4 regions of the Shewanella sp. ZOR0012 genome follow, and region 3 is predicted to be linked to each of the others. Evidence: predicted binding sites of a transcription regulator. Region 3 holds the regulator's gene; each other region holds the start of a gene.
What was found. The regulator sigma-54, encoded in region 3, starts transcription at its own class of promoters, with help from an activator protein. The targets are predictions, from matches to a motif close to GTTGGCACGNNNNTNGNNT.

Region 1 (4,555 bases), 1.4 Mb from region 3:
AATAGAGTTAAACCGATGAGCTATTTGTTTTTTTAGCGATTAATAGATGAGTCTTTGATGGAGGCATTATGATCCGCTGGTGCCCACTGATGTTTAGTTGCCTATTAACCGTGGCAAATACGACATTTGCTGACACGCTGAAGCTAACGTCATTACTTTGGCCGCCGTATTCCGGCTATCAACTCCAGCACCAAGGCGCGAGTGTTGCGGTGGCTAAGGCGGCGTTTGAGCAAATGGAACAACAACTTATCGTGGATTTTTACCCTTGGAGCCGTGCGATTAAATTAGCCGTTATGCCGGGCTCTGACTATATTGGCTATTTTCCAGAATATTATTTTGAAACCGATAAGTTTATTTTTTCTAAACCGATTGGTATTGGCCCATTAGGTATTGTTGAGCAAAAATCCCGTCCCATTAGTTGGCATCATTTAGCCGATTTGAATCGTTATACTTTAGGTATTGTGCAGGATTATGTGAATACCGACTCGCTGGATGTAATGATTGCTTCAGGGAGTCAACCTGTTGAAGCGGCAACATCCGATGAGCAAAATATCAAAAAGGTGGCGGCTGGTCGTATTGACGGCGCTGTGATTGATATTAATGTGCTGAATTATCTACTTAAACAACCCCACCTTCAGCCGCTCGCAGATAAGTTACAGGTCAATCGACAACTGATTGCCAATAAACAACTTTATGTCGCGTTTCGTAATACAGAAGAGGGGCGGCGTTGGCGGGATATTTTTGATCAAGGTTTAGCGAAGCTCGATATTGATAGCATTATGGGCGATTTGTTATTTCAGCAAGAAGCCTTAAGTCAGTAATGCTATTTTGCACCTAACCAAAGATGTGAGATGACAAGTTTTGTCATCATTTTGTCTAACACTGCGAGTAATCAGTTGTGGGCGGTATTTCGTTATCACTGCTCTGCATGTTTGTGTGTGCCAGTGAGTATCTTGTCGGGTGATCGCGATGGGTTAGTCAAGATCCAAACCAGCAGGGCATTGGTACAATATTTTAAGGTCGACTTAGTTGTGTTGGCCTATTGTGGTCATGACATCACCATAGATGCGCCAGCTAAACTGGCGCATTATCTCTTTGAAATCATCTGCTCACCGGAGCAGGATGCGGGTGAGCAGTTTGCTGATAGCGCTGATTTACTCAATGAATAAAGGGATTATTACGAAGCAGAATTAGTGCAATCGCTGCCGAACTATGCATCAGCACTACCCACAGATGCTGAGTGATATGCCTTACGCCTTGGCGATCATGGTTATTACGCTTTCGCTACTGTGGTTATTACGCTTTCGCTACTATGGTTTGCCCAATCGGCGTTAGGCTTAACAGCGCCAGCTTAAGATGTTGGATCCCGAAAGGGATACCGATAATCGTCACAAAGCAGGCAAGAGCATGGGCCAAATGACCAATAGCCAACCAAATCCCAAACAGTAAGAACCAAATGATATTGCCCATCATGCCAAAGGCGCCTGTTCCTAAATCTTCACGGCCAGTTAAATGACGGCGATTAATTTGTTCTTGTCCAAAGGGCCAGAAGGTCAATTCACCAATCACAAAGCAGGCGCGACCAAAGGGAATACCGATAATACTGATAAAACACAAAATCCCCGCAAGCCACCAGGCTAGGCCCATCACAAATCCACCAAGGACAAACCAAGCAATATTGAAAATTAACCGTAGTAATGACATTGAAAACTCCTTATCGAATCCAAAATCTGTGCGACAGAAACAACATCTACACTCGAAATTATTAATTGATGCTTAAATGTCATAAGCGAGAATTATGCCAAAAGTTTTTTCATTAATAATCAATGGTATATTATAGTTTATACCTCTACGGATTGTGAGTTAAGCTAATATTTCGTGAATTTCCTTAATTCTTAGGAAGAATTTAACCAAGCCCGCGTTACACTAAACACCTTATCTCCCCTTGAGTAAATAAATGCTAGCTAATAGTCCCGTCGAATCATTTTCTTTTGCAGGCAGAGAGATCTTTCTTAAAAGAGATGATTTATTACATCCTGCTTTTAGTGGTAATAAGGCGCGTAAGTTTGCCTATTTTCTAGATCATGATTTTGCTGGTGTGACTAAGGTAATTGGTCATGGCTCCGCGCAGGCTAATTCACTGTATTCGCTGTCGGCGCTCGCCAAACTCAAAGGCTGGCAGTGTGATTTTTATGTGGACCATATTGCTAGCCACGTACTGACTTTACCGACAGGGAACTATGCCGCAGCTATCGCCAATGGCACACAGGTTATTGATTTATCAAGCCTGATAGCAGTTAATCCTTTTCTGCAGCGTGAGTCTAAGTGGACTTGTCATGACTACATTGAGCATCAAGTTTTGGCTGCTGAGCCTGACGCTTTATTTATTCCGGAAGGCGGGCGCTGTCAGTATGCGGAGTATGGTGTCAGTCTGTTAGCCGTTGAAATTGAGACTTGGGCAATGCAACAGGGACTGACTGAACTGAAAGTGTTTTTACCTGCGGGAACGGGAACCACGGCATTATTTTTAAACCAATATTTTGTGCGTAAGCAAAGTCACATTCGAGTGCTTACCTGCGCGGTTGTCGGTGGCGATGAGTATTTAGCGCAGCAGTTTTATGAGTTAAATCCTAACGCTGCTGAGCATCCACAGATTTTGAATGTGGGGAAGAAATACCACTTTGGTAAACTCTATCCTGAGTTTTATGCCATGTGGCAGCGAATTTGCGCCTCAGGTATTCAATTTGAATTACTCTACGATCCCTTAGGTTTTATAGTGTTAGAAAAATATTTACCGCAGTGGAGCGCAAGCCCTGTGATGTATATCCATCAAGGTGGTTTGCTTGGAAATGAAACCATGTTGCCACGTTATCAGCGTAAATTTGGTAAAAGTCGTAAGACCCTATAGAGCAGATGATTTACTTAGTGACGCTAAGACATAATATGTTTGAAGCGACGTAATCTCTAAGTTAAGCTTACGACGTCAAACGATGGAAAATACTCATGACTGAAGCGGAATATCTCGCCAATTACGATCCTAAGGCTTTTAAGGCTCAGCTACTGACGGTTGATGCCGTATTATTTACCTATCATGATCAGCAACTTAAAGTACTCTTAGTACAACGCTCAAATCATCCCTTTTTAGGTTTTTGGGGATTACCCGGAGGATTTATCGATGAACATTCCGATCAATCCCTAGAGGAAGCGGCGTTACGCAAATTGCAGGAAAAAACGGCGGTAGTGCCACCTTATATTGAGCAGCTTTGCACTGTCGGTAATAGTCACCGCGACGTGAGAGGCTGGTCGGTGACCGTGTGTTATACCGCGTTGATGAGTTATCAAGCCTGCGAAACCCAGATTGATTCAGTGAGTGATGTTAAGTGGTGGCCATTAGAGGATGTGTTACAGATGCCCTTGGCGTTTGATCATCTGCAATTAATTGAGCAAGCGCGGGAACGTTTAACTCAGAAAGCCTTATATTCTTTAGTGCCAGGCTTTGCGCTGGCTGAACCTTTTACCTTGCCAGAGCTGCAACATGTGCATGAAGTATTACTGGGTAAGCCTATCCAAGGTAAATCGTTCCGTCGACGGGTTGAGCAGGCCGATTTATTGATTGATACGGGCTTAAAACGTACTGAACGTGGCCGTCCAGCCAATTTATACCGTTTGAAGTCGGATACGGCATCGTATCGATTCTTAAGAAATCTAGAATGTTAGTCAAAGTGTTTGCCGCTTAAAGTGGTTGCCCATAGCAATAATAGTGACAGATTATACGGTACATACAGTTAGCTTGAGTTATCAGGGTTTATGTAGCCGTCGATGTTGTCGTAATACGTCCATTCTTTACTTTTCGATATCCATTTCCCCATTATCATAGCTAAATTGCACTTAGTGTCTTAAGGACAATATATGCAATTTAGGTATATTCCTTAGTATTATCCGATAAAAAATAGTCTAAAAATCAACTTTACATATTAGTGTCTATAAGACACTATTACTTGCAGACAACAAGATTGCTGTATATCACAGCGATCTTGCACAGACAGGAGGTGAATATGTCTCTAGGTATTCAAATGCATCAAGGCACAGTTAACTCACCACATCAGCAAGCTGATTTTTATCGACTTCCCGCCGCTAGCGATGAGGCTAATTACCGTTTATTTCAATTTGGTGCGGGGGAGAATCATGTTCAACTGCGGGTTCCTCCAGCGAAACGCGTCACAGTTTTTTTCGGTTATCGTGGCGATCAATCCATCATGCAACTCTTATTGTTAACTGATGCATTACGCCGCAGCGGTGCAGAGCAGATCGATCTGTTACTGCCTTATATGCCGGGCGCCCGCCAAGATAGAGTCTGTAATGTGGGCGAGGCCTTATCGGTAAAAGTCTATGCCAGCCTGATTAATCAGCAGCAATATGCTTCAGTCAGTATTTTTGACCCGCACAGCGATGTCACCGCGGCATTATTAGACCGAGTGCAAGTTATTGACAACCACAGCTTTGTCGCCGCGATTGCAGCTCAATTGACCGGTGATCTAGTGTTAGTTTCGCCTGA
Region 2 (4,555 bases), 3.5 Mb from region 3:
CTGACTTGCAGTTCGAGCTCAGGGTGTTTTGCCATAAATGATGGCAATGCGGGAATGATATGCATAGCGCCAAAGGACTGAGAAATACCCACCTTTAACACGCCGCGGGTCGCATCGTTTAAATTATGCACGCTAGCAATCGCCTGCTCAGCATCGCGGAGTAACTCTTCACCTTGCAGATATAACAAATGCCCAGCTTCAGTCAAACTTAAGCTGCGAGTAGTACGCTGGATCAGTTGAACACCGAGTCTATGCTCGAGATCGGCTACCTGCGTACTAACCTTAGATTTAGAGATCCCAAGCCTTCTTGCGGCCGCACTGAAACTTCCGGCTCTGGCCACATGAGTAAAAATCGCAATAGGTTCTAACAGTTCTAACATGGAAAGTCGCCTTAAGCAGTTTCGACAGTGATTTAAACTTTCGGAATAACGCAGGAATGCAGCATTCCATAACGCCTTAATATCTCACAGCAAATGGGTTCGTTGTAGAGATTTAAACCGAAAAAGTCAGCTAAAGTAGAGTGTTTTATCTGACTGAGTTGCCAGCTTTTCATTATATTTTAAGAGTATACCAAACATTAGTCTGAAGAATGTAACATTCCACACTAAATAGCCGCAAGCATTGGGATTAATATCAAGGTGCTTGGTAACAATTCCACAATAAAAAGCCCCAAACACAAAGGTGCTGAGGCATTGATCATTTATACTACTTTATTCATTTTGCCAGCTAGGCAAACGTTCTAGCGTAAAAACCAGTTTATTCCCTTAGATATCTTCTGCGATATCTACTCACGTAATTCGCGGTGAGTGTTTTGCGTCAACACATAAGGTGCTAACTCAGGCACTTCTTTACGCAGTTGATTTTCAAGCACTTGCAGGTTTTCAAAACGGTCACATAAACGGTCGGCTTTCGCTTCAATCCCCTTGGATTGGGATTCAATTTGCTGCTCAATATCATCGCCTAATCTATCCATTTTTTGTGAGAATGCCTCCATCTTAGCATCGAAGGATTCACCATCGCCGGCAAGAATTTGGCCACCGATATTCATCATAAGAGTGCCAATGGAGTTTTGCACGATTTGCTCCATTTCCTGTTCAAACTCATCGTTAAAAGTGTTTTGCATCGACTCTTCGGTCGCACCAAGGTAAAAACTATCGCCCTGCTTGTAGGCTACGGCATCGACACGCTTCTGCACGCCCGCCATCATCTCATCAAACTTAGCGCCAGCGGCATCGCCCATCAATGGCGTTAACGCCATACTCACAGCTTGAGAGGCCAGTGCAACCGCTTCATTGACTAATTCAATCACCTCAGGTACCTGAGTTGACACCTCATCGGCATATTGGCTAACTAGCTTCTTCTGCTTATCAGTTAAAGTTACCTGCTTGCCTTCAACGTATAACTTGTCAACCTCGATACGATACTTCTCGGCGCCCTTCTCACTCATCACTAATTTTTTAGGTTCGACTCTCACATCATAATTAAGGGAAACCTCACAGCGCTCATCAATTTGCGGCTCGGCTTTCGCTTGTGCTGATTGCAAGCCAGAAGCACCTAAAATAACGCCCGATAATGCCACTCCAGTTAATAGCGTATTTATTTTCATTGTGGTTCATCCTTTAATCTGAGTAATTCGACTAAGCTAACATGCTAAAAGACAATTAGCAGAAGATGTGCCAACTTTGTAATAATATGATTAGTATGGAGTTATAAAAATTAGCACCGATAGCAGATTAGTGAATTTCACTAATATTTAGCCTAGCAGTGCTAATCAAAGAGTTAAATCAGAAGATTGAACGTCCGAGACGCTGGCTGAGATGCTCAAGCATCGCCGTCCCCGCGAGGGAGTTACCTTGGTTATCTAATTCGGGGGACCAAACGCAGACCGAGAGCTCCCCAGGGATCACCGCAATAATGCCGCCACCGACACCACTTTTGCCAGGCATTCCGACACGATAGGCAAACTCACCAGCGCCATCGTACAAGCCCGAGGTTGCTAACAGGGCATTTAACTGCCGAGTCTGTACTTGCGAAATAAGCTCAGTGCCATCTATGGTTTTACCGCGATTAGCTAAATACAGCATCGCCCGCGATAGATCGGCGCAGTTCATTTTTAAGGCGCAGTAATGAAAATAAGTACGCAGCACTGTATCGACATCACCTTGAAAATTGCCGAAGGATTTCATCAGATAGGCGATGGCCGCATTGCGAGCACTATGCTGATATTCAGAATCCGCCACTTGCTTATCGAAACAAACTTTATCGTTTTGACTCAGCGCCCTGACCAATTCCAACATCCGATGCTTAGGTGCCCCTAAACGGCTCTGTAATAAGTCAGCGATGACTAACGCGCCAGCATTAATAAAGGGATTGCGAGGTTTACCCCGCTCGAGTTCGACTTGGACTAATGAATTGAAGGAGTGTCCCGAGGGTTCTTTGCCGACGCGGCTCCAAATTTCGGTTTCTTCATATAAAGTTAGCGCTAAGGTTAAGCTGAAAACTTTAGAAATACTTTGAATTGAAAATGGCTCAAGGTAATCGCCTGCGCCTATGGTTTCGCCATCAATCGTGGTCACGGCTATGCCCAATTTGCCAGCATCAACATTGGCGAGCGCAGGGATATAATTAGCAACCTTTCCTTGGCCGAGCAAGGGTCGAACTTTGTCGACCACTTCCTCTAATAACGCCTGTTCTGGCATTAACTCCACCAGATATCGTACAGTTCGCTAACTTCGAGTTGAGTCACTTTTTGACCCGCCCAGAATGCCTTAACAGCAGCGATATCTTCCTCGGTGCACTTGCCGATAGTTTGGGTCGCAATAATACCTTCCCATTCGATATGACCACCGCCATGGAAGCCTAGCTTACGGGCTTCAATCACCTCATCAATAAACTTATCGACAGTTGCATCAATTTCAGCTTCAGAGACAGATGCATCGAACGTCCAAGTGATGTCAAAACCTAACTCTTGGAATTCATCGACGCGCATTTTCTTACGTAAACGACGGCTACGATTCGTTGCCATAGTGATTTTCCCCGTTGTGTTAAAAAACCAATAAAAAGATAACGATATTAAGCGATACGCTCGAACATCAGATCCCATACGCCATGGCCAAGGCGATGACCGCGGGCTTCAAATTTCGTGAGTGGACGATGATCCGGACGCGGTACAACAGTACCATCGGCAGATTGATTCTTGTAACCGCTCGCCACATTCATCACTTCCAGCATATGTTCGCTGTAGTTTTCCCAGTCGGTTGCCATATGGAATACGCCGCCAATCTTCAGTTTACGGCGGATCAATTCGGCAAATTCAGCTTGTACGATACGGCGTTTGTGGTGGCGCTTTTTATGCCAAGGATCGGGGAAGAACAACTGCACACGCGTCAGGCTGCCATCGGCAATCGCATGTTCTAATACTTCCATCGCATCATGGTGATACACACGAAGATTGGTCACGCCCGCGGCAGCGGCATCACTTAAGCATGAGCCAACACCAGGCTTATGGACTTCAATACCGATAAAGTTCAGCTCTGGTGCTTCTTGCGCCATTTGCACCAAAGAAGCGCCCATACCGAAACCAATCTCCAGTACAGTGTCAGCTTCGCGCCCAAAAACTTCGGCTAAATCCAATGGTGTTGGGCTGTAATCTAAGCCCATTGTTGGCCACTGAGTCTCAATGGCTTGCGCTTGACCTTTAGTCAAACGCCCTTCTCTTAGGACAAAGCTTCTGATCTTACGCAGATACTTGCCTTCTTCATTAAATTCAGCGGTAGTGACTTCGCTCATTTTTGCCTCGTCTCGTGGACAACACCCTCTAAAAAGAAGGGCATTATCCAAAGTTCAACTTACAGTGCAAGCACTAATGGAGGCGAAGTATAACAAGATTCTTCGCCGGAGCGAATCTAGCACTGTTTTTCCTGTGAGAGTGACTTGTTTGCCGCCCTATCTCCCGCTACACTGCGCCGATGAAATCTACAGCCTCCTTTGCAACACGTATCGTTAATTGGTACGACACCCACGGTCGTAAAACCCTCCCTTGGCAGCAAGATAAAACCCCATATAGTGTATGGGTTTCAGAGATTATGCTGCAACAAACTCAGGTGGCGACTGTTATTCCCTATTACCAGCGTTTTATGACGCGTTTCCCCGATGTATTAGCCCTCGCTAACGCGCCGGATGATGAAGTATTGCACCATTGGACTGGCCTTGGTTATTACGCTAGGGCTCGCAATCTGCATAAAGCCGCTAAGATGATCCGCGATGAATATCAAGGACAATTCCCTACGAATTTTGAGAAAGTGCTTGCACTGCCAGGTATTGGCCGCTCTACAGCGGGTGCTGTGCTATCCCTATCACTTGGGCAGCAGCATCCGATCCTCGATGGCAATGTTAAGCGCGTCCTAGCAAGACATGGCGCGATTGCGGGCTGGCCTGGACAAAAACCAGTGGAGGAGCAACTCTGGCAATTAACTGAACAGTTAACGCCAGAGCAGGATATTCAAAAATATAACCAAGCCATGATGGATATTGGTGCCAGTATTTGTACTCGCAG
Region 3 (4,555 bases):
ATGCGTCTTGCGCAATTGTTTTAATATTTGCTTGTCACTGAGCTTTTCAGCCATGCATGACAAGGTACTTAGGTGCTGCTGACATTGGTCGGCAGGCACGAGTAGTGCAAATAAAATATCGACGGGTTGTTTATCGATAGCATCAAAGGCTATCGGCTCCTCACATTTTATCAATATCGCTATGGGTTGTGTTATATCGGTTAATCGACCATGTGGAATGGCGATACCGTTACCTATACCTGTGCTACCCATCTTTTCGCGCGCCACGAGGCTTTCGAAGATCTCTTGAGATGAGAGGGTGGGGTACTGGGCAGCGGCTAAGTCGCTGATGAGTTCCAGTACCTTTTTCTTACTGCCCGGAGTGGCGCAGGTTGTGCACTCCGGCCGCAGTATGGTACGAAGTTCCATTGCTAGTGTTTTGTTAACTTCTCTTTGTGTTTAATAACCTGACGATCAAGTTTATCAATCAGGACGTCTATGGCAGCATACATATCTGCATGCTCTGAAGTCGCGAAGACTTCACCACCGGTGAGGTTGATTCTCGCTTCGGCAATCTGTTGCATTTTCTCAACATTGAGCACAACGTGCACATTATTGATCTGTTCGAAATGACGTTCAAGTTTTGAAAACTTTTCCTCAACATATGCCCGTAACGATTCAGTAATCTCGATATGGTGTCCACTTAGGTTTATTTGCATAGAAACGTCCTCCGATACTCACAATAGGCTATAAACTTTTACGCTGATTGGAAGGGGGAATAAGCATCGCTTCTCGGTACTTCGCAATGGTTCTGCGCGCAACGTTAATTCCCTGTTCTGCCAGAAGTTGAGCCATCTTGCTGTCGCTTAATGGTTTTTTCTGGTTTTCCGCTGCAACCAGTTTCTTAATGAAAGCTCTGATTGCTGTGGATGAGCACTCACCGCCATCATCCGTCCCGACGTGGCTTGAGAAGAAATATTTTAGTTCAAAAAGTCCTTTTGGGGTATGCATGTATTTTTGTGTGGTCACCCGTGAAATGGTGGACTCATGCATCTCTACCGCCTCGGCGATATCGTTTAGGACCATAGGTTTCATGGCTTCTTCACCGTATTCGAAGAAACCCTGTTGGTATTGCACTATGCAGTTTGCCACCTTGAGCAGTGTTTCGTTACGGCTTTCAAGGCTTTTAATAAACCACTTGGCTTCTTGCAGATGGCCACGAATAAATTGGCTATCAGCTTGATTTTTTGAACTTCGGGCCATTGCTGCATATTGCTGATTTACGTTGATTTTTGGCATGCAGTCAGGGTTTAATTCGACCACCCAACGGCCGTTTTTCTTCGACACCGATACATCGGGGATCACATATTCTTCATCGACAGGGGTGATGAGTAAACCGGGACGAGGGTTCAAGGTTTGGATCAGCGCAATACTGTCCCTTAACTCGTCCTCTTTCAGTTTGGTCTTACGCATTAACAGCCTAAAGTCGCGAGCGGCGATCAGATCTAAATGATCTTTGATCAGCATGCGGGCGTTTTCGATGTGAGGGGTATCAGGCGAAAAATGAGATAGCTGGATCAGTAAACATTCGCTTAAATCCCTTGCCGCGACACCAACGGGGTCGAAATGTTGAATACGCTTGAGCACGGCTTCAACTTCGTCGAGTTCAATCTCGGGATTGCCCATGGCTTCGAGGATATCTTCAGTGCTTTGAGTGAGATAACCTTGATCGTCAATGGCATCAATAATCGCGGTGGCAATGGCTAAATCGGTTTCAGAGAAGGGTGTGAGGTTTTTTTGCCATTCTAAATGTTCGTACAACCCCTCGCTAGTTTCCCCTTGGAAGGGCATGTCATCTTCACGGCTGGCGCCAGAACCTGAGTTTGGCGATGCGGTAAATACTTCATCCCAAGTGGTATCCATGGGTAACTCTTCGGGCAGAGATTCTTTGGTCAGCGACTCGGCAATGTCCACGGTGGAATTATCTTGTTCCTGTGGCTGGGCAGTCGTTTCGCTAAAGTCGGTATCGGCGATATCTTGCTTACGTTCGCTAGGCGCGTCAAATTGCTCCTCTTCCAGCTCGAGAAGAGGATTAGAGTCTAAGGCTTGCTGGATTTCTTGTTGCAGTTCCAATGACGACAGTTGCAGCAGGCGAATGGCCTGCTGAAGTTGTGGCGTCATGGTTAACTGTTGACCCAGTTTGAGCTGGAGTGACGCTTTCATGTTACCGCTGATCCCTAGGTTATTATTGTGAGTTTAGGTCGCTTGATATCATATGGATGGAGCCTAGCGCTCTCAAATTCAAGGCTTATTAGCTTTGTTTTAGTAACTATAGCCTGAATTGTTCACCTAAGTACACAGCCCTAACTTGCTGATTGTCTAAGATCTCTGCGGGTGTGCCCTCGGCAATAAGATTACCGTGACTCACAATGTAAGCATGTTCACAGACGTCTAAGGTCTCGCGCACATTGTGGTCTGTGATAAGTACTCCAAGGCCTCGGCTCTTAAGCTGCTCGATAATTTTCTTGATATCGATAACGGAGATCGGATCAACGCCCGCAAAGGGCTCATCAAGCAGAATAAACTTGGGGTTGGCCGCTAAGGCGCGGGCAATTTCGACGCGGCGACGTTCACCGCCCGATAAGGACATGCCTTGGCTGTCACGAATATGGGTGATATGGAACTCTTCTAGCAGTTGCTCTAGTGCTTCTTCGCGCTGGTCACTATTGAGCTCTTTACGGGTTTGCAGTACCGCCATGATGTTGTCGTGTACGGTTAATTTACGAAAGATACTCGCTTCCTGTGGTAGGTAACCAATACCTTTGCGGGCACGCAGATGCATAGGATCGGCGGTTAAATCATCATCGTCGATAAAGATATGGCCTTTATCGCTTTTAACTAAGCCCACGACCATGTAAAAGGTGGTGGTTTTACCCGCACCGTTAGGGCCGAGTAGACCGACGACTTGACCCGTTTTTACTGTCAGGCTGACATCTTTGACAACCTGGCGGCTTTTATAACTCTTGGCGAGATTCTGTGCTTTTAAGGTGATTTGGGTCATTTAGAATCCTGTTTTTTCACAGGTTTATCTGTTGGTGTATTTTTGAGTTCTTCCTGATAATTATCAGGTTGAATAATGGTAATTACGCGATCATCACCATTGCCGCTACTTTCGGCGATCAGTTTTTGCTGAATAATATCGTAACGAATTAAATTGCCTGTAACTTGACTACCCGCTTGGTCTAGGGTCGCTGTACCAGTTAGGGTCAACGTCCGAGTGGCCATTTCATAGCGAATCTCTTTGGCGCTAGCAGATGCAGGGCGGCCATCATCAAGGATTTGGCTGTAGGTTGCTGGATTTCCTGTAGCCAGTAAGACTTTACTATTTTCGCCTTCGACAGAAAATGCACGGAGTTGATCCGCATGGATTTTAATTGAGCCTTGAACAACTTCAACGGGGCCGAAGAAAATGATCTGATTGTTTTTAATGTCCGCAGTTTGACTGACGGCTTTAATTTTCACTTCTTGCTGTAAGTCACCGATCTTGGCGAAGGCATTCATGCTTATCATTAGCATTAGGCTGGCAAGTAATATGTTATTTTGCTTCATAGGTTCCTACTACCTGACTGGTCAATTGCACTTCCTGCGCGTTAAGGTCGGCATAAAGGCCTTGCCCTTGAATATTAAAATCTTTCCCTGTGACGTAAATGATGCGGTCAGAGGTCATTATCATTGTGTTGAGATCGAGTTCTAAAAAACTGGTGGACAAGGTTTGTATCGGTTCACCAGGGCTGATGGCATCGATAATAACATTATTTTCTAATACAACCTTGCCAGTATCTTTGTTGAGTCGACCTTGATCGGCTCTGATCTGCCATTTTGCTTTACCTTGGTCGGGATACACAAGATAGACAGGCTGAATAAAGTCGGTTTGGTTTTTAAGCTCATAGTGTTCCATGTGCTTTGCCGTGACGCGACTATTGACTTGTCCTTGCTCGTTAAACTCGATGCTGCGCAGATCTTCGATAATGTAGTCGGGCCTGTCTGTATCATTCAGGCTGCTATCGGTATCGCCACCGCGTTTTTGTTGGACCTGCCAATACAGCACGAGTGCAGTACCAAAAAAAGCAATAATGGCGAGGGTCACACGACTCATATGCTCATCCCATGGGCTGAGGTAAATTTGTTTTGACTCAGAAGTAACAGATCTGTCAGCTCTCTGAGCGCACCATGACCACCATTTAACTGGGTCACAAAATGGGCGTGTTGGCGCACATAGGGATGTCCATCGGCGACACAGACGGCAAGACCGACGACATTCATCACTGGCAGGTCGACAATATCATCACCGATATAGGCAACTTCTTCTGGTGTGACATTGTAGAGCGACAGCAGTTCTTCATAGGGGACAAATTTATTATCCACACCTTGATAAATATGGGTTACACCGAGGGCCGTCATGCGGTTTTCAACAATTTTAGACTGGCGGCCTGTTATCACGGCCAGATTAAAGCCACTGGTCAATAATGAACGCACGCCATAACCATCGCGGGTATGGAAGGCTTTGAGCTCTTCA
Region 4 (4,555 bases), 530 kb from region 3:
AGCCAGCAGTTATCGATGCAGGATCCCTTCAAGCCCGTTGATAACGACCAGATGATTGCACAGATGGCATCTTTTTCTACTGTCGATGGCATTTCTAAGTTAAATGATCAAATTGTTAATTTAAACAGTGTGATGACATCAAGCCAAGCTTTGCAAGCATCGGGATTAGTTGGGCGAAAAGTGCTATTACCGACTGATACGGGTTATATCTCTGCAGAAAGCCCTGGCTTAAATGGTGTGATCAGTACTTCAGAGAAAATTCCCGTCATTAATGTTCGAATCGAAGATGATAAAGGGCAGGTCGTTAGAACATTTACTGTTGATGGTAGTAAGGGTGGTAACACTGATGTCAAGTGGGATGGTTTGAATGATAAAGGAGAACCCGTTGCTGCTGGTAATTACTCTATTAAAGCATCGGGTTTAGTGAATGATAAATCACAAGCGTTAGCTGTATCGACCTATGCGCATGTGACCAGTGTTTCTTTAGGTACTGCAGCGACTGGCGCCATTTTGAATCTCAAGGGTGGAATGGCCTTTAAACTGTCGGATGTACTTGCGATTAGTGAAGTTTAATCGTAATCAAGATTGTAAATGGACATCACACTTGTCCATCATTGAATTGAGCAAATGTAGAGGTGAATTATGTCGTTTAACATTGCATTGAGTGGCATTTCTGCTGCGCAGAAAGATTTGAACACTACTGCGAACAATATCGCGAATGCTAACACCATTGGCTTTAAAGAGTCGCGTGCTGAATTTGCGGATGTTTACGCTAATTCAATTTTCTCAAACTCAAAAACCGCTGTGGGTGGCGGTGTGGCTACGAGCCAAGTGGCGCAGCAATTCCACCAAGGTAGTTTGCAACTGACGAATAACTCGTTAGATTTAGCGATTAAAGGCGGTGGCTTTTTTGTAACTGCGTCCGAGATAGGTACCTTGGATCATCAGTTTACTCGGGCAGGTGCTTTCAAAGTCGACAAAAATAATTATATGGTTGACTCTGCTGGGAATTTTTTGCAGACCTTTCCAGTAGACAAAGATGGTAACTCTACCTCTGTCAGTTTAACGACAGCTAAGCCAGTACAAATTCCTGATACTGCAGGTAGCCCTGTTCAAACTGAAAACGTGACTTTGCAGATGAATTTAAATGCAAAAGAAGGTTCACTCGACCCTGCTGCTTTTGATCCTTTAGACTCCAAAACCTATAACAGTGTGACATCCATGACGATTTATGACTCTCTGGGTGAGCCACATATCATGACGACCTATTTCGTCAAGCCAAATAATGGCTCATATAATGGTGAAAACAACTGGGTTGCATACTATGCCATTGATGGTAAACAAGTTGATATTTCTGGCCCTGCTGGTACATATCAGACTGACACCAATGGTGATGGCACTCCCGATGCTTCTGGCACAGCTCAAACGGCTGGCGGCTGGAAGGGATCGGTTCTGAAGTTTAATTCTGTCGGTGTGTATACTGGGAGTGATCCGGCAGTCGTCGCCACCGAAGCGCTAGGGGTTGGCGGCGCTGGCGTGTTAGGCCCTGGTGCTGATGGCACTCAAGCCGTGACTATTAAATTTAATGCACCAACCCAATATTCAGCTCCCTTTGCCGCCACTGAATTATCACAGGACGGTACCACAGTAGGGCGTTTAACCAATGTCGAAATTGGTGAAGATGGTTTGATCACTGCCAGTTACTCCAATGGTTCAACAGTGCCATTAGCCCGCGTTGCTTTAGTTCGCTTTGCAAACGAACAAGGGTTGACACAAGTGGGTAATACCTCGTGGAAAGCCAGTTTATCGTCAGGTCCTGCGCTGGCTGGTGAGCCTAACAGTGGTACGTTTGGTAGTCTCAGTTCTTCAGCGTTAGAGCAATCTAACATTGACTTGACGACTGAGCTGGTGGATTTGATTTCGGCACAACGTAACTTCCAAGCCAACTCACGTACGCTGGAAGTGAATAACACTCTGCAACAAACTGTTCTGCAAATTCGTTAAGTTAATCTTGTCTCTGCTAAGTGTTGCCGCAAGCGGCAACACTTAGCCTCTTTCTGTTGTGCATTCATTCGTTTATTAAAATCTCCTAATTTATCAGTTAACTAGCTGCTTATTTTATTGGCATGATGCTTGCTTTGCTATTGTCAGGTTGAAACTTTGACGGAGCAGTCTGTGGACAAATTCCTTTATATCTCCATGAGCGGCGCTAAGCAAAATATGAATGAGTTGGCGTTGCGTGCCAACAACTTAGCCAACGCAAATACCGATGGATTTAAGTCGGATATGGCGCAAGCCAGATCGATGCAAGCCTTTGGTGAAGGATTGCCGACAAGGGTCTTTGCCATGGTTGAAACCCCCTCCGCCAATTTTCGTTCGGGCCCGATTAAATCTACTGGACGCGATCTTGACGTTGCCATTAAAGGTGACGGTTGGTTTGCCGTGCAAGCACAGGATGGTAGTGAAGCTTATACCCGTTCTGGCAGTCTCAGTTTTGACTCAACAGGTTTATTGCATAACGACCGTGGTAATCCCGTGATGGGTGATGCCGGACCGATTGTGTTACCGCTGCCAATTGAAAAGGTCACTATTTCACAGGATGGGATTATCTCTGTTCGTCCTCAAGGTGCGACGACAGAAGTCGTCGAAGAGGTAGGAAGATTAAAGTTAGTAAACCCTGGCAATGCACAAATGATGCGCGGCGAGGATGGGTTGTTCCGTTTGGTATCCGGTGATCCGGCGCCTGCCGATCCCAGTGTATTTGTAGAAAGTGGTGCTGTAGAGGGCAGTAACGTCAATCCCGTGGATGAGATGGTGTCCTTAATCGACCTACAGCGACAATTTGAATTGCAAGTGAAGATGATGAAAACCGCGGAAGAAAATGACCGCGCTTCATCCTCATTAATGCGGATTAGTTAGGAGATAAATTATGCATCCAGCGTTATGGATTAGTAAAACTGGCTTAGACGCACAGCAAACCGATATTGCGGTGATTTCAAACAACGTCGCTAACGCCAGCACTGTGGGCTATAAAAAAAGCCGCGCGGTATTTGAGGACTTACTTTATCAAACTGTTAACCAAGCGGGTGGGATCAGCGCCTCTAACACTAAGTTGCCAAACGGTTTGAACATTGGTGCGGGTACCAAGGTGGTAGCCACCCAAAAAATGTTTACCCAAGGCAATATGCTGACCACGGATAACTCGCTCGATTTGATGATTGAAGGTCCTGGATTTTTCGAAGTGCAGCTCCCCGATGGGACTACGGCTTATACCCGTAATGGTCAATTTACCTTAGATGATACAGGGCAAATTGTCACGCCGGGTTCGGGTTATGTGTTGCAACCTGCGATCACTATTCCTGAGGATGCAACCAGTATTACGGTCTCTGCTGAAGGGGAAGTTTCGGTAAAAACACCAGGTGCGGCGGAAAACCAGGTCGTTGGGCAGCTAAGTATGACCGACTTTATTAACCCGTCGGGTTTAGATCCTATGGGACAAAACCTATACACCGAAACTGGTGCGAGTGGTACGCCTATTCAAGGCACTGCATCACTTGATGGTATGGGAGCGATTCGTCAAGGTGCGTTAGAAACCTCTAACGTGAACGTGACCGAAGAGCTAGTTAACCTCATTGAAAGTCAGCGGATCTACGAGATGAACTCCAAAGTGATTTCGGCGGTCGATCAGATGCTGGCTTATGTGAATCAGAATCTATAGAGGCACATGATCATGGCTAGATATCTACTATTGGCTAGTACGCTCTTGCTGGCGGCATGTAGTTCAACTCCAAAGAAGCCGATTGCGGATGATCCCTTCTATGCCCCAGTTTATCCCGAAGCACCACCGACTAAAATTGCTGCAACGGGGTCGATTTACCAAGATAGCCAAGCGGCGAGTCTTTACTCGGATATTCGTGCCCATAAAGTCGGTGACATTATCACTATCGTGTTGAAAGAAGCGACTCAGGCGAAAAAGAGTGCCGGTAATCAGATCAAAAAAGGTTCTGATATGACACTCGATCCCATTTATGCCGGCGGGAGCAATGTGTCTTTAGGCGGTATTCCCCTCGATTTACGCTACAAAGACAGCATGAATACTAAGCGTGAATCCGATGCAGATCAAAGCAATAGCTTAGATGGCAGTATCTCCGCCAATATTATGCAAGTGCTCAATAACGGTAACTTAGTTGTGCGCGGTGAAAAGTGGATTTCAATCAACAATGGTGATGAGTTTATTCGCGTGACCGGTATTGTGCGCTCGCAGGATATCAAGCCAGATAACACCATTGATTCAACCCGTATGGCCAATGCGCGTATTCAATATAGCGGTACTGGTACTTTCGCCGAAGCGCAAAAAGTGGGCTGGTTAAGCCAGTTCTTTATGAGCGATTGGTGGCCCTTCTAAGGAGTCATATCATGAAATATAAACTCATTTTGGCCGTTGTTATGTTGGCGTTTTCGATGCCAAGCCAGGCTGAACGCATTAAAGATATTGCTAATGTGCAAGGGGTACGAAATAACCAGTTAATTGGTTATGGCTTAGTAGTGGGGTTGC

Region 1: a site for sigma-54 is predicted at 1,788-1,806, ahead of L976_RS11190 (YccF domain-containing protein). Genes of this name have one in related genera too.
Region 2: a site for sigma-54 is predicted at 1,663-1,681, ahead of L976_RS02215 (YggN family protein). Genes of this name have one in related genera too.
Region 4: a site for sigma-54 is predicted at 2,121-2,139, ahead of flgF (flagellar basal-body rod protein FlgF). Genes of this name have one in related genera too.

What each region holds. Positions count from the first base shown of each region.
Region 1 is NZ_JTLE01000094.1:2,185,677-2,190,231, forward strand. Features, by position in the region: gene L976_RS11180 (substrate-binding periplasmic protein) at 69-821, shown strand; gene L976_RS11185 (alpha/beta fold hydrolase) at 852-1,169, shown strand; gene L976_RS11190 (YccF domain-containing protein) at 1,297-1,704, opposite strand; gene L976_RS11195 (pyridoxal-phosphate dependent enzyme) at 1,958-2,908, shown strand; gene L976_RS11200 (NrtR DNA-binding winged helix domain-containing protein) at 3,004-3,717, shown strand; gene prs (ribose-phosphate diphosphokinase) at 4,056-4,555, shown strand, end outside.
Region 2 is NZ_JTLE01000094.1:77,970-82,524, forward strand. Features, by position in the region: gene L976_RS02210 (LysR family transcriptional regulator) at 1-380, opposite strand, end outside; gene L976_RS02215 (YggN family protein) at 785-1,606, opposite strand; gene glsB (glutaminase B) at 1,785-2,699, opposite strand; gene L976_RS02225 (YggL family protein) at 2,699-3,025, opposite strand; gene trmB (tRNA (guanosine(46)-N7)-methyltransferase TrmB) at 3,073-3,789, opposite strand; gene mutY (A/G-specific adenine glycosylase) at 3,969-4,555, shown strand, end outside.
Region 3 is NZ_JTLE01000094.1:3,575,158-3,579,712, forward strand. Features, by position in the region: gene ptsN (PTS IIA-like nitrogen regulatory protein PtsN) at 1-408, opposite strand, end outside; gene hpf (ribosome hibernation promoting factor) at 411-698, opposite strand; gene L976_RS17275 (RNA polymerase factor sigma-54) at 727-2,202, opposite strand; gene lptB (LPS export ABC transporter ATP-binding protein) at 2,309-3,040, opposite strand; gene lptA (lipopolysaccharide transport periplasmic protein LptA) at 3,037-3,588, opposite strand; gene lptC (LPS export ABC transporter periplasmic protein LptC) at 3,575-4,135, opposite strand; gene kdsC (3-deoxy-manno-octulosonate-8-phosphatase KdsC) at 4,132-4,555, opposite strand, start outside.
Region 4 is NZ_JTLE01000094.1:4,106,202-4,110,756, forward strand. Features, by position in the region: gene flgD (flagellar hook assembly protein FlgD) at 1-573, shown strand, start outside; gene flgE (flagellar hook protein FlgE) at 643-2,004, shown strand; gene flgF (flagellar basal-body rod protein FlgF) at 2,176-2,919, shown strand; gene flgG (flagellar basal-body rod protein FlgG) at 2,930-3,718, shown strand; gene flgH (flagellar basal body L-ring protein FlgH) at 3,731-4,405, shown strand; gene L976_RS19745 (flagellar basal body P-ring protein FlgI) at 4,417-4,555, shown strand, end outside.